Regions from separate parts of the Halomonas kalidii genome, predicted to be linked through region 2. Evidence: predicted binding sites of a transcription regulator. Region 2 holds the regulator's gene; the other holds the start of a gene.
What was found. Region 2 encodes sigma-54, which starts transcription at its own class of promoters, with help from an activator protein. Its sites were predicted from a motif close to TGGCACNNNNNTTGCTNT; they were not measured.

Region 1 (12,053 bases), on a different contig from region 2:
ACATCGGCGGCTTCCCGCCCCACCCACACCGCGGCATCCAGACCCTGACCTACGTGATCCACGGCGGCCTGACCCACGAGGATCACCTGGGTCACGCGAGCACCATCAGCGCCGGCGACGCCCAGTGGATGCATACCGGCCGCGGCATCATCCACTCGGAGATGCCACTCACCGACAGCCAGGGCCTGCACGCTTTCCAGCTGTGGCTCAACCTGCCGGCCCGGGACAAGCTGAGCCCGGCCACCTATCGGGATGTGCGCGCGGCCGAGATGCCCCGCCTCGCCGGCCAGGGTGCCGAGCTGATCGCCCTCGGCGGGCGCTGGCAGAACACCGGTGGCGAGCACGTCGCCGGCCCGCTGAATGCCCTCGCCGGCGACGGGGCCGTGGCCCATGTGCGCCTGGAACCGGGTGGTGAGCTGACGCTCGAGACGGATGCCCCCACCCTGCTGGTCTACGTCTTCGACGGCAGCCTGACCATCGGGGAGACCACCGTGCCCCGAGGCCAACTGGCCCGGCTTGGCGGAGGCGAGCAACTGGTGCTGGGCAGCGCCGCGGGCGGCCAGGCCCTGCTGCTGGCCGGCCAACCACACCGGGAGCCCATCGCCCATTACGGGCCTTTCGTGATGAACGAGCACGCCGAACTGGAGCAAGCCCTGCGCGACTATCGCGACGGCACTCTGACAGGCACCCGAGGATGACCGACCGAGGCAGGGGTTGATTTCCCCCTCGTCTTCGGCTCCAATGACCGATTAGTAAACAGCGTTCGCTTTACCCGAGCCGATCTGCGCCAGGCGTGGATCGGCCCATCCCTGTATGCACATACAGACTAGGCACGCCATGCGTCATGGGTTATGGTTTCGATGCCTTTTTTTATTCTTTTCATCAGTCATTGGCCTCTACCCATGTTGCGAATCCTCCATTCGCTGCCCCGCACGCACAAGCTGTTACTGTTACCCGTTGCCACCATGGTCACAGTGCTGGGCGCACAGAAAATCGTCACCTCCTTCCAGGATGTCCAGCGTGAGAATCAGCCGCTCGACACCGTTCTCGTCCCCCTCGATCCCGATACTCAACCCGCCCTCCCCTCACTGAGTTTCGACCGTAGCCCGGTCGCCGATGCCATCGAGATGGCCTCGCTGGCCCTCGATGCCACTCGCGAACATGTACCGGTGTCGAGTCTCACCGCCACCGAAGTCGTCGATATCGATTTTGTCACCTCGGCCAGTGCCGCCGGCGAGAGCGCCGAGAACCGGGTGGTGCCCCTGGCACTGGCCAGAGCCGAACGGAGCATCGACGAGCCGGTCGACGGCGGTCTGGCCGACGGGCTGATGCTCGATGATGGTGCGCTGCACATGGCGGTCGTGATCGGCACCATTTCCAGTGGCATGCTCGATCAAGACGAGGCCCTGGTGGCGGATGCCACTTCTTATGAAGAGGTCCCCGAAGAGGAACTCATCCTGTTCGGGGAAGGCCCGGTTTTCCTCGAGGAAGAGATCGCCGCCAGCGAACCCTTCGTGCCCGAATGGGAGACCTACACGGTAGAGCAGGGCGATACCTTCGCGGTCATGGCCCAGAATCGTCTGGGGCTCGGCTACAGCGAGGTGTTGAGCCTGCTCGACGAGCTGCCCGACAAGAACCTTTTGACCCGCTGGCGGGCCGGTAACAGTTTCGAGTATCAGCTCGACGAGGACGGCAAGCTGCTGACCCTGAGGGTGATGCGCAATGCCCGCAACGGCTTCTTCATCGAGCGCGGGGACGATGGTTTCGATGTCGCGACCATCGAACGCGCCGGCGAAGCCACCCAGCGCCTGTTCGCCGGTACCGTCAGCGGCAGCTTCGCCCGCTCGGCCCAGGCGACCGGCCTCTCCAGCTCGGAGGTCAGCCAGCTCTCCAGCCTGCTGGAAAAGAAACTGGACTTTCGCCGCGACACCCGTCGCGGCGATCGTTTCCAGGTGCTGGTCGAGTCCGACATCGTCGACGGCCAGAGCCTCGACTCCCGGGTGCTGGCGGTGCGGTACGAAGGAGCCCGCATGGACCTGACCGTGGTCCGCAGCAACGCCGACAGCAACTTCTACACCCCGGAAGGCGAGAGCCTCGACCCGGCCTTCAACCGCTACCCCTTCGCGGGCAGCTACCGCCTCAGCTCCAACTTCAACCCGCGACGCAAGCACCCGGTCACCGGGCGCATCAGCCCGCATCGCGGCACCGACTTCGCCATGCCCATCGGCACCCCGATCCAGGCACCGGCAGACGGCCAGGTGGAGAAGGTAGGCAATCATCCGGTGGCCGGCCGCTACGTGGTGGTACGCCACGACAATGGCTACCGGACCCGCTACCTTCACCTGTCGCGCCCGCTGGTCAATCGTGGCGACCGGGTCAGCATGGGCGAGCGCATCGCGCTCTCCGGCAACACCGGCCGCAGCACCGGACCGCACCTGCACTACGAGGTGATCGTCAACAACAACCAGGTCGATGCCATGAAGGTCGACCTGCCGGAGAACCAGAGCCTCTCCGGCGATGCGCTGCTGGCCTTCCAGCGCGACGCCGAGCCCCTGCTGGCCGTCCTGCAGAGCGGCGAGACCGGCACCGTGGTCGCCCGCGCGCAACAGCCCGAAGCGAGCGACGACGACGAGGGCTGAGCCCTCCCCACCCGAGCCTCGTCCCGCGCCCCGCCATCGAGCGGGGCGCGGTCCTTCCGTGGGATGAGATATCCCCTCGCCGGCCGGGTAGACTGAACAGGTTCCCAGGACCGGAGTGCCCGCTTGTCCTCGCCCCATCTGCGCCGCGCCACCCCAGCACCGCCCGCCAACGGCAGCCGCCTGTATGCCTTCTTCGGTGTCTTCCGCTACAGCCACCGGGCGCTCACGCTGGTATGGCAGACCTCCCGCTCGCTGACGCTGGGTCTGGCCGCCTGCACCCTGGTCGCCGGGGTACTGCCGGCGGTGGCGGCCTGGATCGGCCAGTTGATCGTCGATGCCGTGGTGGCCGCCATGGCCGATCATGGCGAGACCGGTCGCGTGGACTGGTGGCCGGTGCTGCGCTACGTGCTCGCCGAGGCGGGGGTGATCGCCGTCATCGCCCTGGCCCAGCGCGGGCTCTCGGCCCAGCAGTCGCTGCTGCGCGCCCTGCTCGGCCAGAAGGTCAACGTGATGATCCTCGAGAAGGCCGGCACCCTCACGCTTGCCCAGTTCGAGGATTCGGAGTTCTACGACAAGCTGACCCGTGCCCGACGCGAGGCCTCGATCCGCCCGCTGGGGCTGGTCAACAAGACCTTCTCGCTCGCCCAGAACGCCATCTCCCTGGCCAGTTTCGGGGTGCTGCTGGTGCAGTTCTCGCCCTGGGCGATCCTGATCCTGGTGATCGGTGCCCTGCCGGTATTCGTCTCCGAGGCCAAGTTCTCCGGCGATGCCTTCCAGCTGTTCCGCTGGCGCTCCCCCCAGACTCGCATGCAGATGTACCTGGAGACGGTGCTGGCCCGGGAGGACAGCATCAAGGAGGTCAAGCTGTTCGGCCTCGAGCCGCTGCTGCTCGACCGTTACCGCCGGATCTTCGACACCCTCTACGGCGAGGATCGCCGCCTGACACTGCGCCGCGAGACCTGGGGCTTCCTGCTCGGGCTGCTCGGCACCCTGGCCTTCTACGGTGCCTACGCCTGGGTGGTGGTGGAGACCGTGACCGGCCAGCTGACGCTCGGCGAGATGACCATGTACCTGATGGTGTTCAAGCAGGGCCAGGCGGCGCTCTCGGCGAGCCTCACCTCGATCAGCGGCATGTACGAGGACAACCTCTATCTCTCCAACCTCTACGAGTACCTGGAGCAGCCGGTGGACGCCGAGTCCGGTACCCGCACCACCGGCGCCCGGCCCGGAGACGGCATCCGCTTCGAGAACGTGAGCTTCACCTACCCCGGCGCCGAGAAGCCCGCCCTGTCGGGCATCTCGCTGCACCTCAGGCCCGGCGGCAGCCTGGCCCTGGTCGGCGCCAACGGCTCCGGCAAGACCACCCTGATCAAGCTGCTCACCCGGCTCTACGCGCCAAGCGAGGGGCGCATCCTGCTCGACGGCAGCGACCTGCGCGACTGGGACATCCAGACGCTGCGCCGACGCATCGGGGTGATCTTCCAGGACTTCGTCCGCTACCAGCTCAAGGTCGGCGAGAACCTGGGGGCCGGCGACGTCGCCGCCTTCGCCGACGAGGCCCGCTGGCGGGAGGCCGCCCGGCGCGGCCTGGCCGACGACTTCATCACCGACATGCCCGGTGGCTACCACACCCAGCTCGGGCGCTGGTTCAAGGGCGGCCAGGAGCTCTCCGGCGGCCAGTGGCAGAAGATCGCCCTGTCGCGGGCCTACATGCGCGAGAGCGCCGACATCCTGGTGCTCGACGAGCCCACCGCGGCCATGGACGCCGCCGCCGAGGCCGCGGTGTTCGCCGACTTCCGCGAACACAGCCACGACAAGATGACCATCCTGATCTCCCACCGCTTCTCCACGGTGCGCGCCGCCGACCAGATCCTGGTGGTCGACGGCGGCAGGATCCTCGAGCGGGGCGACCACGACAGCCTGATGGCGGCCGATGGCCGCTATGCGCGGCTGTTCCGGTTGCAGGCCGAAGGCTATCGCTGACGGCAGACCATCGGTTTATCGTCTGCCGCTGCATCGGTTGACGCTTCATCAGTCATTGTTTATAAGAAAAGGGTCACGCCTCACAGCGTGGCGCTCATCCACTCAACGAAGACCCGTCCTTCATGCTCTGGTCAACCCGCGGCACTACATCCGGCACCTGGCATCCCGTTTCCCATAACGCGATGCGAGCATGCCCGTTGCCGTGTGCCAGTAGATAACCCATTGAAGGACGCTGGCCGCGGCACTTGTCGCGGCCAAGCTATCACCTCTCCCTGGTCATATATTGTTCGCGCACAAGGCCCGGCCTCCTGACCCAAGGAGACCGAGAGAATGGCAACCTCAACGATCGCCCGGCGCCTGCTGGCCGCCCTTCGCGACTACCTGACCAAGCGTCGTCACTATGCCGAACTGAGGGACTACGACCCACGCCTGCTCAGGGACATCGGCCTGCGCCGGGAGCGCGGCCGCCTGGTACCGCTCAATCCGGAGCGGGAGCCGGCCCCCTTTCCGGCCAGGCCCACGCCGCACAACAAGGCGGCTGAACCGTCACCGTCGGCGGTCTGTCCGCGCTGCGGGAGCAAACTGGCTTAGCCAAGGCCCCGGTCACAGGACGTGACCGGGGCCTTTCCCCTCACCGCCGAACGCCGCGTTCCTCGTGCCGCAGGGCACCCAGCTACAGTTCGAGCGGCCGGTCCAGCGCCTGCAGCAAGGCCTCGTCGCGCTGGTAGATGTCCGGGCGGAAGGCCAGTTCGCCGTCCTCGGCGGCGTGCACCGTCCAGTAGTGCAGGATCACCGGCACGCGCTCCGCCAGCCGCACGTTGCGGGTCTGACCGCTGTCGATCAGTGCCTGGATGTCACGGTCGCTGCCGGTGTCGTCGAACAGCAGCTGGACGAACTCCAGCACCCCCTGGACCCGGATGCAGCCGGAGCTGAAGGCGCGCTGCTCGCGGGCGAACAGCCCCTGGGCGGGGGTATCGTGGAGATAGACCATGTGATCGTTGGGGAAACGGATCGCCACCTGCCCCAGGGCATTCTGTGGCCCCGGCGCCTGGCGCAGCATGACATTGCCGGGCTGCTCCCAGTCGACCTCCCAGGGGTCGAGGGGCGTTCCCGACGGGCCCAGCACCTGGATCCTTTCCCGCCACAGGTAGCCGAGGTCCTGGCGCACCGCCGGCAGCACGTCCTCGCGCAGGATGGTGGGTGGGATCGTCCAGGTCGGGTTGACGGTCAGGTGGGTGATCTCGGAACGCAGGGAGGGGGTGCGCCGGTAGGGCCGTCCCACCACGATGCGCGAGCGCCAGATCTCGCCATCGGGGCGGAAGTAGCTGATCTGGTAGCCGGCGATGTCCACCAGCACGAAGGAGTCGGGCAGGCCATGCAGCAGCCATCGGGCCCGCTCGAGATTGAGACGGATCTGGTCGATGCGCTCGTCCACCGGTACGTTGAGCGCCGCCCTGGTCCGTGCCCCGACGATGCCGTCTGCCTCCAGCAGGTGGCGACGCTGGAAGCGCCGCACCGCCGCTTCCAGTCGCTCGTCATAGCGGCGCGGATCCGGGGCTTCCAACTCGAGCTCCGGCACGTTGACGCCATCCACCGCCACCAGCTCCAGCTCACCGATCACCGACAACCGCTCGCGCAGCACCACCACGTCATCGTCGATCTCGCCCGGACGCAGCGCCCGGTCCCGGGCCGGCAAGCTCGGCCAACCGCCGAGTCGCTCGAGGTTGCGATAGCGGGCCAGGCCGGTCCGCAACCGCTCATAGGGCGCATAGCCGGGACGCACCTCGGCGAAGGCCTGCTCGAAGCGCTGGGCATCCACCGCCCGGGAGTGTGCCGCGAGATCCAGCGGTGGGGCGGCGATCGGCACCTCCCAGTCGGGATCGATGTCATGGGGATCCAGCTTGCCACGCTGCAGGTGCCGCAGGGCGGTCAACAGCACTCGGCTGGCGTGCAGGTCGAAGCGTGCCTGCTGCTCGAAATTGCCTCCCTTCCCATAAGCCTGGCGATGGCCGGCCACCAGGGCGTCCGGCCGATAATCCTTGGGGATCAACCCATCGCCGTCCAGGGTATGCAGCGCCGCGGCAAAAGCGGTCACCGTGCGGGAATCCGTCCAGGCCGGGCGTTGCCCGCGCACCGCATAGAAGGCCTGCAACTCATCGCTCTCTTCCGCCAGCAAGGCGGTGATGGCGGCTTCGAGCGGCGACGCGGACTCACCCGCTCCCTGCCCCTCCTGCCCCGAGACGGGGGCCGCCAGCATGAGCAGGGCCAGCAGCAAGGGAATGAGGAAGGTCCTGTCTGCGCGAGCGTTCATCGTCCATAACTCCTGCGTTGATGGAGGCGCCTGGTCATCCCGACCCTCATGGTCATAATAGTGCCAGACCGGGGGACTCAGGGAAGCAGCCCCCACCCTTGCGCCAGAACGAACGCCACGGGGCCCCCATGACGCGACTCCTGCTTCCACTGATGACCGGCTCGCTGCTGGTCAGCCTGTCGGCCGCCGCCGACGACTTCCTCGCCCAGGTACTGCACCCCGACCAGCTCCGCCCCCCGCCCCTGGAGCACACCCTGGCCCGACTGGCGCCGAACGCCGACCGACGAGTCCTGCGACTCGCCGCCAGCGCCCTGCACTGCGCGGCTCCCGAGGCCGGTCGTCTCGCGGTGATCGACTACTCCCTGCCCTCCACCGAACCACGCCTCTGGGTGTTTGACCTCGACCAGGGCGAGTTGATGTTCGAGGAGCTGGTCTCCCATGGGCGGGGCTCGGGAGATGCCGAAGCCACGCTGTTCTCCAACACCCCGGAAAGCCACCAGTCGAGCCTGGGGCTGTTCCGCACCCTGAACAGCTACTACGGCCGCAATGGCTACTCGCTGCGACTGGAAGGGCTGGAACCGGGCGTCAACGACCTGGCCTACCAGCGCGCCATCGTGATTCATGGTGCCGACTACGTCAGCGAGGCCTTTATCCGGCGGACGGGCCGGCTGGGCCGCAGCCACGGCTGCCCGGCGGTGCGCCAGGAGGTGACCTACCCGCTGATCGACAGCCTCAAGGAGGATCACTACCTGTTCGCCTACTATCCCGACCCTGAGTGGCTGGAGAGCTCCGCCTTCCTGGGTTGCGAGCGTGACGAGCGCCCGTTGGCCATGCAGTAGGCACTCCCCCAGGCACCAAGGCGGGGCATCCTGGCCCCGCCTTGCCCTTTCTTGCAGCGCAGCAGACCTGACCTGCCCCTCGGCAGGACCTCTATACCCACAGGCAAGCACATGAAATAAAAGAAATACCAAAAAACTGGCAGCCGCCTTGCTTGGAGAAGACCAGATAATGGTAGGCGTGGACCAGGCTCCCCCAGGAGTACGAGTGCGTCGAACCTGACCTTCAACGATGAAGGACACGTTCCCGGATTCGCTACCATCCAACGCGAGGCCTGACCCATGGAAATTCTCAACAAGGCCAACAGGATTCGCCTGTTGAACTTCAGTTCCCCCCAGATGCGTGCCTTCCACTTCTCGTGGTTCGCCTTCCATATCTGCTTCTTCGGCTGGTTCGGCATTGCACCGTTGATGGCGGTGGTCCGCGAGGACCTCGCCCTCACCCAGACCCAGATCGGCAACACCATCATCGCCTCGGTGGCCATCACCGTGATCATACGCTTGCTGATCGGCGTGCTCTGCGACCGCATCGGGCCGCGCAAGGCCTATACCGGCCTGCTGATCCTCGGCTCGATTCCCGTCATGGGCATCGGTTTCGCCAATAGCTTCGAGACCTTCCTGCTCGCACGGCTGGCCATCGGCGCCATCGGCGCCTCCTTCGTGATCACCCAGTACCACACCACCATGATGTTCGCCCCCAACGTGGTCGGCACCGCCAACGCCACCAGCGCCGGCTGGGGCAACCTGGGGGGCGGTACCACCCAGATCCTGATGCCGCTGATCTTCTCCGGCCTGTTGATGCTCGGCGTCAACGAGGCATTGGGCTGGCGGCTGGCCATGGTGGTGCCCGGCGTGGTGCTCTTCATCACCGGTATCTGCTATTACCTGTTCACCCAGGACGCCCCCAACGGCAACTTCGAGGATCTTCGTGCCCGAGGCGAGCTGCCGCCCGCCAGCGGCGACAGCGGCGCCGGCCAGACCTTCCTGGCAGCCGCCAAGGACATCCGCGTCTGGGCGCTGTTCGTGGTCTATGCCATCTGTTTCGGCGTCGAACTGACCATCAACAACATCGCCGCCATCTACTTCTTCGACCACTTCGACCTGACACTGGCCACCGCCGGGATGATCGCCGGCCTGTTCGGGTTGATGAACATCTTTGCCCGCACCATGGGCGGCGTCTTCTCCGATCTCTTTGCCCGCAACGGCGGCCTCAAGGGACGGGTGCGCTGGCTGTTCATCGCCCTGGTATGCGAGGGCATCGCCCTGATCGGCTTCTCGCAGATGCATGTGCTGTCGTACGCCATCGGCATCATGCTGGTGTTCAGCCTCTTCGTGCAGATGGCCGAAGGCGCCACCTTCGGCGTGGTGCCCTTCATCAACAAGAAGGCCCTGGGCGCCGTGGCCGGCATCGTCGGCGCCGGCGGCAATGTCGGCGCCGTGGCCGCTGCCTTTCTGTTCCGCTCGGAGGCACTCACCTACCAGCAGGGGCTCTTCTACCTCGGCCTGATCGTGCTGGTGCTGGCCTCATGCGCCCTGCTGGTGCGCTTCTCCGAGGCCACCGAGGCCGAGGAGGCCATCGCCTACCAGGACGCCATGGGCGAGGATGCCGGTGCCGGCGCCCTCTCGCTGCGCTGATTCCCCTGCCCGATCGAGTGCCTGCCGCCGCCCCACCGGGGCGGCGGCAGTCGTCGGGTACGAACTGGCACGGAACTTGCGGAACAGATGCAGGAGCGTCTCGCTTCCAGAGCGACACCGAAGAGGTCAACGAACCCATGAATCCTGCCGAACGCCTGCTGCTCGCCGCCAAGCGCTGCGAGATCGACAATCTGGAGCACCTCGCCACCACCTGCGAGATCGTCGGAGACATCAGCCGCTTCATCCACGCCCTGCAGAAGGAGCGTGGCGCCTCCAATGTCTACCTGGCTTCCCGTGGCGAGCGCTTCGCCGACCACCGCCTGGAGCGCGTCGAGGAGTGCCTGCAGACCGAGCGAATCATGCGCCAGCGTCTCGACTCCCTGGCCAGTGACGGCAGTCGGCCGGCGGCCGGGGCCCGGCTGCTTGGGCGTATCGCCCGCGTCTGGTACGCCCTGGACAGCCTCGGCGCCCTGCGTGGCCACATCGAGACCCTGGCCATCACCGCCGACGAGGCCACCCTGACCTTCAACCGGCTGATCAGCGGCCTGCTCTCGGTGGTCTTCGATGCCGCGGACACCGCCGGCGACCCCGAGATCACCCACGCCCTGGTGGCCATCTTCCATTTCATGCAGGGCAAGGAACTGGCCGGCCAGGAACGTGCCTGTGGTGCCATCGGCTTCACCGCCGGCGGCTTCGACACTGCCCATCGCCGGCTGCTGCGCCACCTCGTCGACGCCCAGCAGCGCTGCTTCGACACCTTCACCGAGTTCGCCACGCCTGAGGCACGTCGTCGCTGGCACGAGGGACTCCCCCCACGCACCCAGGCCGGCATCCAGCAGCTGCGGGAAATGGCCGGCAGCGATATCCCCCGCCCCGATACCCGTCGAAGTCTCGGGGAAACCTGGTATGAGCTGACCACCCGGCGCATCGATGCCATGAAACGGGTGGAGGAGGCCCTGGCCGACGAGCTCTCGGCGATGTGCCGTGACAAGATCGCCGTTTCACGCCAGGAGATGGCCGATCTCGAGGCCCTGCGCGCGACCCTGACGTCGAACGGTGCTTCGCCCCCCATGTGTCAGCAACTGGTCGACCTGTTCGACGGCGAACCCTGCCACGAGCTGGGCACCCTGACCGCCAATGCCGTCGATTCCCAGCTCAATCGCTCGCTGATCGAACTGATGCAGGTCCAGGCCACTCGCCTCCAGGCCCTCGGTGACGAATTGGAGACCACACGCAAGGCGCTACGCGAACGCAAGCTCGTCGAGCGTGCCAAGGGACTGATCATGGCCCATCAGGAGATGACCGAGGAGGAGGCCTACCGCTTCCTGCGCAAGGCCTCGATGGACCAGAGCAAGAGCATGGCCGCCATGGCCCGCTCCATCCTCGACCTCTCCGATATCCTGCAGAAACAGCGCGTCTGAGGCGCGGCACCGGCACTGGATGGCCGGGCCTCGCGCCAACGCGAGCTGCCGGGGCTCAGTCGAGCAGTGCCGCAGGCAGCATGAGGTCCATGCCCAGCAGCAAAAAGGAGAGCGTCTTGCCGTGGCCGTCCAGGTTCAGGGCGCCATTGACCCCGCCCTGCAGCACATCGTCGATCACCAGGTTCATGCCGGCAAGCCCCGGCAGCAGGTAGCGGCGCACGCGACTGGCCCCGCGATGGGCGAACAGCGCCAGCACCCGCTGCTCGGTGATCTGTTCCACCAGCGTCTCGTAGTGGCGCGGGTCGTAGGCAAACAACGCCAGGTTGAGCCGGTCGCCCTTGTCGCCGGCACGGGCGTGGGCCAGGCGATGCAGCGGCACCTCGCGGCGATCTGCCGGCTCTGTGTGCCCGTTCGCTTCAGCGGGAGACATCGGCGACCCTCCTGTGGTTGGACGGATTCGCGTCGAACAGCGTGGCGAAGGCCGCCACGTCGTGACGGTCTACCAGGTAGGAGGCCGTGCACACGCGCCGCTGGAATTGCCGCCGCACCCCACCGCCGCCGGCCGGGCCAGCACAGTAGAGCGCCAGCAACTCCTGGGTGGCGCGCTCTACCCAGCGCCGCTCGGCGTGCTCGGCGGCCAGGCGCAGGCGGTAATCGCCGTTGGTCCTGGCCGGCAACCCGCGCTGCAGGTCGCCGGCGTCACTATCGAAGACGCTGGCGTGGCCGACGATGTCCAGCCGCGAGCGCAGCTCCGGCGGTGCCCGGAACGTCAGCCGTTCGCGTAGCACGTCGGCGGCAAGCTGCGCCCGGGCCAGGGCATTGGGTCCGGCGTAGGAGATCTCCGCCTCACCCTGCCAGCCGCCTTCATAGCAGACGGTGGTCTTGAGCCGCTGCGGGGCGGGCTTGCCGCGGATGCCCGTCACCGCCACTCTATCGGGTCCGAGCTCCTCCACTCGCACGAAGGAAAGATCCACCACCACGTCGGGCGTCAGGTAGTTGGCCGGGTCGTGTACTTCGTAGAGCAACTGCTCCTTGACCGTGCGCTCGGTGACCATGCCCCCGGTACCGGCGGGCTTGGTCACCACCAGGCTGCCATCCTCTTCCACTTCGATGATCGGATAACCCACCCGCGCCAGGTTCGGCACTTCCTTGCAGCCGGGGTCGGCGAAATAACCGCCGCTCACCTGGGCGCCGCATTCGCCCAGGTGGCCGGCCATCATGCCGGCGG
Region 2 (12,053 bases):
GGCCACCTGGTCGCTGATTCGCCGACGCAACTCGTGCACCGAGAGTCGCGAGGTATCGATCACCAGGTCGGCCAGGTCGCGAATCTCGGCGAGCGCCGTCTCCTCGGAATCGATGGCCTCGGCCAGGGTCATGTCGCTGTCCCGTGTCAGCGGGTGACGGCGGCGGGTGGCCGAGTAGCGCTCGAGCAGGATGCGGGCATCGGTGGTGAGGTAGATCACCTGGCCGTCGATTCCGCGCGCGCGCACTTCCTCCAGCAGGGTGGGAAAGCGCTCCAGTGCATGGGGCAGGTTGCGCGCATCGATGCTCACCGCGATCGAGGTGTGGGGCGAGTGATCGCTGCTGAGTTCGTCCACCAGCGGGCCGAGCAGCATGGCCGGCAGGTTGTCGATGGCGTAGTAGCCGAGGTCCTCGAGGGCCTGCAGTGCGATCGACTTGCCGGAGCCGGATCGGCCGCTGATGATCACGAGCTGCATGGCGGGTCTCCTGGTCGTGTGACTGGCCGGGTGGCCCGGTGAGCGACGATCAGCCCGAGGACTGTCGTCGGATCGCCTCGATGAGTCGCTCATGGAGCTCGCGCTGGCTCGCGCTCTTGCGCAGCCGGCCGCGGGTCTCGGCATCGTTCATCACGCCCGCGACCTGGGCCAGCAGCGCGAGGTGGGCATCGTCGGCCTCTTCCGGTACCAGCAGCACGAAGATCAGGTCAACCGGCTCGCCATCGATGGCGTCGAAGTCGATCGGCTCGGCCAGCTTCAGGAAGCCGGCAAGGGGAGCCTTGCAGTGCGGGTCGCGGGCATGGGGAATGGCGACGCCGTTGCCGATACCCGTGCTGCCCAGCCGCTCACGGCCGATCAGGCGGCCGAAGACTTCCTGGCTGTCGAGGCTCGGTGTGTTCTGTGCGATGAAGGTGCTGAAGAATTCCAGTACCCGCTTCTTGCTTCCCCCGGGCACGCCGAACAGGGTGCGCTCGGGGGGCAGGATGGCTTCGAGTGTCATGATGGATCAGCGGGCACCGGCGCCCTGGGCGCGGGCCTGGACCTTCTCCTTGTGCTTGACCAACTGGCGGTCCAGCTTGTCGGCGAGCGCATCGATGGCGGCGTACATGTCACCGTCCATGGCCTCGGCGTGCAGATCGGCACCGGCGGCATGCAGGGTGCAGGCGGCCTGCTGGCGTTCCTTCTCGACGGAGAGCGTTACCTGCACGGTGGTGATGTTGTCGTAGTGGCGTTCCACGCGAGTGAGCTTTTCGTTCACATAGTCACGCAGGGCGTCGGTCAGTTCCACATGATGGCCGGTGATGTTGACTTGCATGACACGCTCCTTCGTCCTTCGATTGGTGCCTCGATTGTAACCCTTTTTCCTGCCCTGCAAACCCCCTGCTGAGGGCGATGCCAGCGGCGACTGGCGCTCACTCACCTTAGCCGCTTGCGCTCGCTGGAGGAGGCGATGCCCATGGCCTCCCGATACTTGGCCACGGTCCGCCGCGCGACGCTGATGCCGGCCTCCTCGAGCAGCGTCACCAGCTTGCTGTCGGAGAGCGGCTTGCGTGGCGGCTCCTCCTGGATCAGCTTGCGGATGCGGGCGCGGATCGCGGTGCTCGAGTGAGCGTCGCCATCCCCGTTGCCGACCTGGCTGGAGAAGAAATACTTCAGCTCGAAGACGCCGCGGGGGGTGTGGATGAACTTCTGGGTGGTGACTCGCGAGATGGTCGATTCGTGCATCTCCACGGCCTGGGCGATATCGGCCAGTATCAATGGCCGCATCGCCTCCTCGCCCTGCTCGAGGAAGTCGAGCTGGCGCGCCATGATCTCGCGTCCTACCCGCAGCAGGGTGTCGTTGCGGCTGGAGAGGCTCTTCATCAACCAGCGGGCCTCCTGCAGGTGATTCTTGAGGAACTGGTTGTCCTGGCTCTTGTCGGCGCGGCGAATCAGTGCCGCATAGTCGGGTTGGATGCGTAGCCGTGGCAGGGCCTCGGGGTTGAGCTCCACCTGCCAGCCGCGGTTGTCGTGACGGGCGACCAGGTCGGGAATGACGTAGTCGTTGTCGGATTCCGAATAGCGACTGCCCGGCCTCGGGTCCAGTGAGCGCACCAGGGCGATCACCTCGTCGAGGGCATCGTCATCGAGGCCGAGTCGGCGCTTGAGCAGGCGGCGGTCGTCACCGGCCAGCGCTTCGAGAAACTGGCGCACCAGGCGCCGGGCCTGGGGCAGCAACGGGGTGTCGTCGGGCAGGGCGGCGAGTTGCAGCATCAGGCATTCGCGCAGGTCCCGGGCGAAGATGCCGGTCGGCTCGAACTGCTGCAGGCGCAGCAATACCTGCTCCACCTCGCGACTCTTGAGTCCCTCGAGCCCCTGGTTCTTGAGCCCGTCACGCAATTCGTCGAGCGGCTGGGCCAGGTAGCCGGCGCCGTTCACGGCATCGATCAGGCTCTCGGCGATGTGTCGCTGACGTTCGTCCAGGTCGGTCATGGCCAACTGCCAGGCGAGGTGGTCCTGCAGGCTCTGGCCCGAGGCCTGGCGCTCGAAGTCTGGGCCCTCGCCGCTGCCGGCGGGAGAGGCGCCCAGATCCTGGTAGGTGTCCGACCAGTCGCTGTCGACCGAGAGTTCGCTGGGGATCTCGCTGGCCCAGTCGTCATCGGCAGGCTCGCTCGCTGCCTGTTCGCCGAAGCCGTCATCGAGCTCCAGCATGGGGTTCGACTCCAGGGCCTGCTGAATCTCCTGGCGCAGGTCCAGGGTGGAGAGCTGCAGCAGGGCGATGGCCTGCTGCAGTTGAGGCGTCATGGTCAGCTGGGTGCCGACACGCAGTTGCAGGGATGCTTTCATGGCCATGAGAGGTGTGTGCTCATTCGCCGAAAACCCCCACCCTAGTCCGCTGCCCGGCGCGTTGCAAGTCTTTTATTAGCAATAAGCATGCCATCGGCAATTTTCATGCCGCCATGCTGCAATAGCCTTTATATCAGTAAGTTGCGGTAGATGTGGTCAGAGGCGGAAGTCTTCGCCGAGGTACACTTCACGCACCCGCTGGTTGGCCAGGATCGCCTCGGCATCGCCCTCGGCGATGATCTGGCCGTCGCCGACGATGTAGGCGGTATCGCAGATATCGAGGGTCTCGCGCACGTTGTGGTCGGTGATCAGGACGCCGATATCACGGGCCTTGAGCTGACGGATGATGGCCTTGATCTCGCCCACCGAGATGGGGTCGACCCCGGCGAAGGGTTCGTCGAGGAGGATGAAGGCGGGTTCCGTGGCCAGCGCCCTGGCGATCTCCACCCGGCGCCGCTCGCCGCCGGAGAGGCTCATGCCGAGGTTGTCGCGGATATGGGTGACATGGAAGTCCTCGAGCAACTGCTCGAGCCGTGCCCTGCGCCCTGTGCGGTCGAGGTCCTGGCGGGTCTCGAGGATCGCCATGATGTTGTCGGCCACCGAGAGCTTGCGGAAGATCGAGGCTTCCTGGGGCAGATACCCGATACCGGCCCGGGCTCGTTCGTGCATGGCGGCCTTCGTCAGGTCGAGGTCGTCGATGTGGACCTCGCCGGCATCGGCGCGAACCAGCCCGACGATCATGTAGAAGGAGGTGGTCTTGCCGGCCCCATTGGGGCCGAGCAGGCCGACGATGCTGCCTTGGCCGATGGCCAGGCTGATGTCCTGCACCACGCGGCGGCGCTTGTAGCTCTTGGCCAGATGGCTGGCGCGGAGTGTCTTCATGTCGTCCCTTATTGCTCGGGCTGCAGGGTCATGCGTATGCGCTGGCGCTCTTCGACGCCCTCGGCCTCCGAGCGGGCCTGGACCACGCGCCGATCGAGGAAATACTCGAGATAGCCGCCGTCGAAGGTGTCGCCGCCCTGGTGCAGCTCGGCGCGATCGATCAGTTCCACCCGCCGCTCGGCGACGTAATAGACGATGGTGCGTCCCCAGCCGCGCACGAGTGGCTCGTCAGGTGCCGGCAGCTGCTCGATGTAGGCGCGTTCGCCGGTGGCGATGGCGTGAGAGAGTTCGCCCGACGCGTTGCGGCGGATCTCGACCCGGTCACCGGTCAGTTGCATGCTGCCCTGGCGGATGTCCACGTCGCCGGTATAGACGGCGGTGCCGGCGCGGTCGTCGAGATCGAGCTGGTTCGCCTCCACCTCGATGGGAGCGCTGGCGTCGCCCTCCAGGGCCTGCGCCGAGGGAGCGACCAGGACCGTGAGGGCCAACCCGAGCAGTGCCGGGGCCAGCAGGGAGGCAGGGGGCTGTCGCGTCATGGCTCGGGGTCCTCGTCGGTGGGGGATAGCGTCTCGGGCGGATGGTGACCGCGGACATTGTCGGTCAGGCGGGCGCGATTGTCATGGATCCAGGCGTCGAAGCGCTCACCGCGCATGCGCTGGGGCGGTTGGCGCAGCAGCGCCGGGGCTTCGCTCCAGGCGTGGCCGGTGTCGGCATCGAAGTGCAGGATATCGGTGTCGAGTTGCCAGTGCTCCTCGGGAGCGTGCAGGCGGGCGTCGCCGGAGAGGGTGAGGGGATTGCCGCCGGCGCCCAGGGTGCCGACCTTGCCCTGGCTGAACCAGATGCGCCCCGAGCTGTCGATCAATCGCGCCTCCGGTGTCTGCATGCGCGTGACGTCGTCGTGGGGGGTGTGCACCAGGCGCGGGGTGTCCAGGCGCTGGTGAGCCTGGCCCTCGGCGTCGAAGCGGGTCAGGCGAACGCCCTCGAGGTAGTAGTCCGGTTCGCCGGCCTCGTGGCGGGGCACCGGCCCGGGCTCCCGGGGGCTGCGCTGGTCGAGCAGGGCGAGCACGCCACCGAGGGCCAGCAGCAGCAGGAACAGCCAGACCCGAAATGACGGGCGCGGCAGGCGCAGTGCCATGGCCTCAGTCGGCTCCGTGCAGGTAGGTGTCGATCACGGCGTCCCAGTGTCCCTGGGCCTGGAGCAGGGCGTCGCAGATCTCTCGCACCGCGCCATGGCCGGCGGCGCTCTCGGTGACCCAGTCGGCGTGCTTGCGGATGTAGGAGGGGGCGCCGGGGACGCTGATGCCGACGCCGGCGCGCTTGATGGCGCCGACGTCCGGCATGTCGTCGCCGCAGTAGGCGACCTGGTCCAGTTCGAGGCCGAGGCGGCTGCACAGTTCGCGCAACATGGGTAGCTTCTTCTCCACCCCCTGGTAGACGTGCTTGATGCCGAGGGCGGCGGCGCGCCGGCTGACCATCGGCGAATCGCGGCCGGTGATCAGCGCCACCTCGAGTCCGGCACGCTTGAGCAGCTTGATGCCGTGGCCGTCGTGGGTGTGGAAGGCCTTGATCTCGATACCGTCGGCCTGGAAGTAGAGCCGGCCGTCGGTGAGGACGCCATCCACGTCCAGCGCCAGCAGGCGCACGCGGCGCAGCCGGTCCACCAGTTGGGTGTCGAGCAGGGGAGAGTCGAGGGTCATGGGAACTCCTTGGGGAAACGGGGCATCAGATCACGCCGCTGGCGAGCAGGTCGTGCATGTGCAGGGCGCCGACCGGGCGACCGTCATCGTCGACCACGGCCAGGGCGGTGATGCGGTTGTCTTCCATGATGCGGACTGCCTCGGCGGCCAGGATCTCGGCGTTGACCCGCTTGCCCGGTCGGGTCATGACGTCATCGACCTTGAGGTCGGAGAGGTTGCTGTGCTGGTCCAGGGTGCGGCGCAGGTCGCCATCGGTGTAGACCCCGGACAGGCGGCCGTCGTCGTCGACCACGCAGGTGAAACCCAGCCCCTGGCGGGTGATCTCGAGCAGGGCGTCGCGCAGCGGGCTACCGAGCGGCACCGAGGGCAGTCGGCTGCCCTGGTGCATCAGGTCGGCGACCCGCAGCAGCAGCCGCTTGCCGAGGCTGCCGCCGGGGTGCGAGCGGGCGAAGTCCTCGGCGGTGAAGCCCCGGGACTCGAGCAGTGCCACCGCCAGGGCGTCGCCCAGGGCCAGCGCCGCGGTGGTCGAGGAGGTGGGGGCCAGGTCCAGCGGGCAGGCCTCGCGTTCGACGCCGGCATCGAGGTGGGCGTCGGCATGGCGGGCCAGGGTCGAGCCGGGGCGCCCGGTCATGCTGATCAGCGGCGTGCCCATGCGTTTGAGCAGCGGCAGCAGGGCAGTGACCTCGGCGGTCTCGCCGGAGTTGGAGAGGGCCAGCACCACGTCGCCGGGGGTGATCATGCCCAGGTCGCCGTGGCTGGCCTCGCCGGGGTGTACGAAGAAGGCCGGGGTGCCGGTGCTCGCCAGGGTGGCGGCGACCTTGCCGGCGACGTGCCCGGACTTGCCCATGCCGGTCACCACGACGCGTCCCCGGCAGGCGAGGATCAGTTCGCAGGCGCGGTCGAAGCCGCCGTCGAGGCGTTCGATCAGGGCGGCGATGGCCTGCTGTTCCAGCTGCAGGGTGCGTCGGGCGCTGTCGCGCAGCGGTGAGCTGCCGGTAGGGGGGGTATCGGTGGTCATGGCGGTGATTGTTGCCCGTTGCGGTGTTTCACTCAAGTTCGTGGCGACCACCCGTTCAGGTGGCCGGCACCTCAGTGGCGAAGCTGGCGGCGCCGAGCCAGGCCAGATAGCCGACATAACTCAGCGCCAGCAGGCCACCGGCCAGCCGGCCCAGCCGGCCGTGTCGCTGCCACAGCAGCAGCATGCCCAGCGCCAGGGTCAGGGCCAGCATGACGCGATAGTCGCGTTCTCCCGCCGCCGGGTCGATGGGGCCGGGGGCCAGCATGCCCGGGATCGGCAGCACGGCGAGCATGTTGAACAGGTTGGAGCCGATGACGTTGCCGATGGCGATGTCGTGGTGGCGCTTGAGCGCGCTGGCCACGCAGGCGGCCAGCTCCGGCAGGCTGGTGCCGATGGCGACGATGGTCAGTCCGATGGCCAGCTCACTGACACCGAGGCCGCGCGCCAGTTCGCTGCCGCCCCACACCAGGGCCCGCGAGCCGACGCCCATGACCGCCAGGGTCAGCACCAGCCAGGGCAGGGCACGCCTCAGCGGCATGTCGGGGATCTCGCCTGCCGGGGCCTCGTCGGGGCTATCGGCGCGGAACAGCCACCACAGGCTGAATACCAGCAGCAGCAGCAGGAACAGGGCATCGAAGCGGCCGAGGATGCCGTTGGCCAGCACGTAGCCGGCCAGGCCGGTGGCAGCGAGCAGCAGTGGCAGCTCACGGCGGACGATGGAGAAGCGCACCGGGATGGGCACCACCAGGGCCGTGACGCCCAGCACCAGGCCGATGTTGGCGATGTTCGAGCCGAGCGCATTGCCGGTGGCGAGATCAGGGATGCCGTCCAGCGAGGCCATCACCGAGACCACGATCTCCGGCGCCGAGGTGCCGAGTGCAACGATGGTCATGCCCACCAGCAGGGTGCTCATGCCGGCGCGCCTGGCCGTGGCGGCGGCGGCACCGACGAAGCGCTCGGCACTCCACAGCAGGGCGATGAAGCCGAGCAGTACGGCAATGAGGGGAACGAGCATGGCAGACACGGTCCTGGCCAGGAGCGGGAGGGCGCCCATTAAACGTTCTCGACCGGCGCGGTGCAAGCCGGATGGCGCCGATGGTGGCGCAACGAGGCAAGGTTAGGATACGATGTTCGATAATTTTTTCGAGGGACGACGAGCCAATGAGCGACACTCCCTTCGTGGCGGTGGAGGGGCTGCATTTCTCGCGGGGCGACAAGGAGATCTTCCGCGGCGTCGACCTGCAGATTCCCCGCGGCAAGATCACCGCCATCATGGGGCCCAGCGGTACCGGCAAGACCACCCTGCTCAAGCTGATCGGTGGCCAGCTGACCCCCGATGCGGGGCGCGTGCTGATCGACGGCGAGGACGTCCATCGCCAGTCGCGCAAGGCACTGTTCGCCATGCGCCGGCGCATGGGCATGCTGTTCCAGAGCGGGGCACTGTTCTCCGACCTCGACGTGTTCGAGAACGTGGCCTTCCCGCTACGGGTCCACACCGACCTGCCGCAGTCGATGATCCGCGACCTGGTGCTGATGAAGCTCGAGGCCGTCGGGCTGCGTGGTGCCCGCGAACTGATGCCGGCCGAACTCTCCGGTGGCATGGCGCGGCGGGTGGCGCTGGCCCGTGCCATCGCCCTGGACCCTGAGCTGATCCTCTACGACGAGCCCTTCGTCGGCCAGGATCCGATCTCCATGGGGGTGCTGGTGCAGCTGACCAAGCGGCTCAACGAGGCGCTCGGGCTGACTTCCGTCGTGGTCTCCCACGACATCAAGGAGACGCTGACCATCGCCGACTACGTCTACGTGATTTCCGACGGCCAGGTGATGGCCCAGGGCACTCCGCAGGGGCTCGATGCCGACCAGGATCCCCGGGTCAGCCAGTTCGTTCATGGCGAGCCGGACGGGCCGGTGCCCTTCCACTATCCTGCGGTGGACTTCTTCACCGACATCCTCAGCACCGGGGGGCGGCGATGATCGAGCGAGTCGCCACCCTGGGGCGCCGGAGCTGCGAACTGCTCGAGGCGCTGGGCCGGGCGGGGATCTTCCTCTTCCTCTCCGCGGTCGGCATACCCTCCCGCGAGGGCTGGTACCTATGGCTGCGCCAGATGCATTTCGTCGGCGTGCTGTCGCTGGCCATCGTGCTGGTCTCGGGGCTGTTCATCGGCATGGTGCTGGCGCTGCAGGGCTATACCCTGCTGGTCGATTTCGGTGCCGAACAGGCGCTGGGCCAGATGGTGGCCTTGTCGCTGCTGCGTGAGCTGGCCCCGGTGGTGGCGGCACTGTTGTTCGCCGGTCGAGCGGGCTCGGCGCTGACCGCCGAGATCGGCCTGATGAAGGCCACCGAACAGCTCACCAGCATGGAGATGATCGGTGTCGATCCGCTGCGCCGGGTGGTGGCGCCGCGCCTGTGGGCCGGCTTCGTCGCCCTGCCGCTGCTGACCATCGGCTTCAGCGTGGTGGGGGTGTACGGCGGTCACCTGGTCGGCGTCGAGTGGCTCGGTGTCTTCGAGGGCTCCTATTGGGGCAACATGCAGGCCAGCGTCGACTTCATCGGCGACGTCGGCAACGGCATCGTCAAGAGCCTGGTCTTCGCCCTGGTGGTGACCTGGATCGCGGTCTTCCAGGGCTATGACCTGATACCCACCTCGGAGGGCATCTCGCGGGCGACCACTCGTACCGTGGTCTACTCCTCCCTGGCGGTACTCGGCCTCGATTTCGTGCTGACCGCGGTGATGTTCGGAGGGGTTAACTGATGGGTCGGAGTACAGAGTTGATGTTCGGAGAGACGGCATGAAACGCAGCAAGATGATGGAACTGGGGGTCGGGCTGTTCATGCTGGCCGGCGTCCTGGGGCTGGTGTTCCTCGGCCTGCGGGTCAGTGGCCTGACCTTTACCGCCCCTGCCGACACCTTCCGCCTCGAGGCCAACTTCGCCAACATCGGCAGCCTCAAGCCGCGGGCGCGGGTCACCATGGCCGGGGTCACGGTGGGCCAGGTCTCGGCCATCGAGCTGGATACCGACTGGTATGACGCCCGGGTGGTACTGGAGCTCGACTCGGAGCTCGAGGGCAGGTTGTCCCGGGATACCACGGCGTCGATCCTCACCGCCGGCCTGCTCGGGGAGCAGTACATCGGGCTGTCGGTGGGGGGGGACCCCGAGACCCTGGCCGACGGCGACGCCATTCGCGACACCCAGTCGGCGGTGGTGCTCGAAGAACTCATCCAGCAATTCGTGTCCAACATGGTCAGCGACTGAGCCGCACCGCGCGCTGGTCGTTGACGGCACTCTTTCCAGGAGATTCGATGATGCCTTTCCTGCCTGCTTCCTTCCGCCTGGTGCTCGCTTTGTGCCTGGCGCTCGCCGCCCTGTCGGCCCAGGCGGCCCCCGAACCTGGGCCCGAGGAGATGATCCGCGACAGTATCGACGACCTGATGGGGCAGATCGAGGGCCGCCGTGACTATTTCGCCGACAACGTCGACGAGCTCAAGGGGGTGGTCGACGACAGCCTCGACGACATCGCCGACTTCCGTTACATCGGGGCGAGCGTCATGGGGCGCTACTTCCAGAATGCCACTCCTCAGCAGCGTTCGCGTTTCATCAATACCTTTCGCCAGACGCTGATCGATACCTACACCAAGGGGCTGGTGACCTTCGACTATCGCGAGCTGCGGGTGCTGGACAGCCAGCAGCGGCAGCGCCACGAGGACCAGGCCAGCGTGGCCATGGAGGTGGTGGCCATCGACGGGACCGTCTATCCGGTCAGCTATTCGCTGCGCCTGAGCGACGGCCAGTGGAAGGTGGTCAATGTCATCGTCAATGGCATCAACCTCGGGCTGACCTTCCGCAACCAGTTCGACCAGGCCATGCGCGATCACGGCCGCGACTACGACGCCGTGATCGAGAGCTGGGCCCCGGACATCGCCGTCGAGGAGCTGGAAGAGGGCGGCAGCGCATGAGCCTGCTGCTCGATCGGTCGGGCGTTCGCCTGGCGGCCGGTGCCGAGGGGCTGGCGGTGAGCGGGGTGGTCGGCTTCGACGTGGCCGCGGCGCTGGCCGCCACGGGCAGCGACTGGCTCGCGACCCAGCCGGCCGGTACCCGGGTCGACTTCGACCTGGGCGGCGTCGCGGGCGTCAGCAGCGCGGCGCTCAGCGTACTGCTGGAGTGGACCCGTCGCGCCCGCGCCGCCGGTCTCGAGGTCCGCGCCGTGCACCTCTCGGCGCCGTTGATCCGCCTGACTCGGCTGGCCGGTCTCGACCGCCTGCTGCCGCTGGACGAGGTCGCCTGACGCTCGGGGTTTCCCGGGGCGGCGAGCACCGCCGGCATCGCCAAGTGCGCCGCTTTTCTTTACCATGTCGGAATTCCCGATCCATGCCACCGGCCGTCTCGCGGCCGGTGGTCCCACATTCTCATGCATCACAGGAGTTCCGGCTCATGCAACCCAGTGAGGTCAAGGCGCTGCTCGAGGCCCGCATCGACGACTGCGAGTTCCATATCCAGGGGGAAGGCTGCAACTTTCAGGTGGTGGCCGTGGGTGAGGTGTTCGATGGCCTGTCGCCGGTCAAGCGCCAGCAGTTGATCTATGGTGCCCTCTCCGCGGAGATCGCCTCGGGTGCCCTGCATGCGGTGAGCATCAAGACCTATACCCCGGCGCAGTGGCAGAGCGCGCCGGAAAACGCCAGCGCCTGACGGGCGAGCCTCATGGACAAACTGATCATTACCGGCAACGGTCCCGCCAACGGCGAGGTCTGGGCCAGCGGTGCCAAGAACGCCGCCCTGCCGATTCTCTGCGCTACCCTGCTGGCCGACGAGCCGGTGACCATCGGCAACCTGCCGCACCTGCAGGACATCACCACCACCCTGGAGCTGCTCGGCCACCTCGGCCTCGAGCCGGTGATGGGCGAGAAGATGACCATCCAGCTCGACGGCGCCCAGGTGCGCCATTGCGATGCGCCCTACGAACTGGTCAAGAAGATGCGCGCCTCGATCCTGGTGCTGGGGCCGCTGCTGGCCCATTTCGGTCACGCCGATGTCTCGCTGCCCGGCGGCTGCGCCATCGGTTCGCGGCCGGTGGATCTGCACATCCGCGGCCTCGAGGCGATGGGCGCCGAGATCCGTGTCGAGGGGGGCTACATCCGCGCCCGGGTCGATGGCCGTCTCAAGGGCGCCACCATCTTCTTCGATACCGTGACCGTCACCGGTACCGAGAACCTGCTGATGGCCGCGACGTTGGCCGAGGGCACCACGGTACTGGAGAACGCGGCCCGGGAACCCGAGGTGGTGGATCTGGCCGAGTGTCTGATCGCCATGGGGGCGAAGATCCGCGGCCATGGCAGCGATACCATCACCATCGAGGGGGTCACGCGGTTGCATGGCTGCTACCACGACGTCATGCCCGATCGCATCGAGACCGGCACCTTCCTGGTGGCCGCGGCGGTGACCCGGGGGCGGGTCAGGGTGCGCCGTACCCGGGCCGACATCCTCGAGGCGGTGCTGGCCAAGCTGGAGGAGGCGGGGGCCACCATCACCACCGGTGACGACTGGATCGAGGCGGACATGGAGGGGCGGCGGCCGCGGGCGGTGAATGTCCGTACCGCGCCCTATCCCGCCTTTCCCACCGACATGCAGGCCCAGTTCGT

Region 1: QLQ85_RS19040 (NarK family nitrate/nitrite MFS transporter) is a predicted target of sigma-54. The motif match lies at 7,910-7,927, and genes of this name have one in related genera.

What each region holds. Positions count from the first base shown of each region.
Region 1 covers NZ_JASCQN010000051.1:525,666-537,718, reverse strand. The annotation lists gene QLQ85_RS19070 (pirin family protein) at 1-698, shown strand, start outside; gene QLQ85_RS19065 (peptidoglycan DD-metalloendopeptidase family protein) at 903-2,639, shown strand; gene QLQ85_RS19060 (ABC transporter ATP-binding protein) at 2,778-4,622, shown strand; gene QLQ85_RS19055 (DUF1127 domain-containing protein) at 4,953-5,213, shown strand; gene QLQ85_RS19050 (L,D-transpeptidase family protein) at 5,296-6,933, opposite strand; gene QLQ85_RS19045 (murein L,D-transpeptidase catalytic domain family protein) at 7,062-7,772, shown strand; gene QLQ85_RS19040 (NarK family nitrate/nitrite MFS transporter) at 8,052-9,404, shown strand; gene QLQ85_RS19035 (nitrate regulatory protein) at 9,542-10,825, shown strand; gene QLQ85_RS19030 (AtuA-related protein) at 10,881-11,255, opposite strand; gene QLQ85_RS19025 (acyclic terpene utilization AtuA family protein) at 11,242-12,053, opposite strand, start outside.
Region 2 covers NZ_JASCQN010000025.1:275,746-287,798, forward strand. The annotation lists gene rapZ (RNase adapter RapZ) at 1-474, opposite strand, end outside; gene ptsN (PTS IIA-like nitrogen regulatory protein PtsN) at 524-994, opposite strand; gene hpf (ribosome hibernation-promoting factor, HPF/YfiA family) at 1,001-1,309, opposite strand; gene QLQ85_RS05925 (RNA polymerase factor sigma-54) at 1,411-2,826, opposite strand; gene lptB (LPS export ABC transporter ATP-binding protein) at 2,977-3,702, opposite strand; gene lptA (lipopolysaccharide transport periplasmic protein LptA) at 3,711-4,238, opposite strand; gene lptC (LPS export ABC transporter periplasmic protein LptC) at 4,235-4,837, opposite strand; gene QLQ85_RS05945 (KdsC family phosphatase) at 4,842-5,399, opposite strand; gene QLQ85_RS05950 (KpsF/GutQ family sugar-phosphate isomerase) at 5,425-6,417, opposite strand; gene QLQ85_RS05955 (calcium/sodium antiporter) at 6,473-7,432, opposite strand; gene QLQ85_RS05960 (ABC transporter ATP-binding protein) at 7,579-8,391, shown strand; gene mlaE (lipid asymmetry maintenance ABC transporter permease subunit MlaE) at 8,388-9,170, shown strand; gene mlaD (outer membrane lipid asymmetry maintenance protein MlaD) at 9,208-9,672, shown strand; gene QLQ85_RS05975 (MlaC/ttg2D family ABC transporter substrate-binding protein) at 9,720-10,373, shown strand; gene QLQ85_RS05980 (STAS domain-containing protein) at 10,370-10,702, shown strand; gene QLQ85_RS05985 (BolA family protein) at 10,849-11,103, shown strand; gene murA (UDP-N-acetylglucosamine 1-carboxyvinyltransferase) at 11,116-12,053, shown strand, end outside.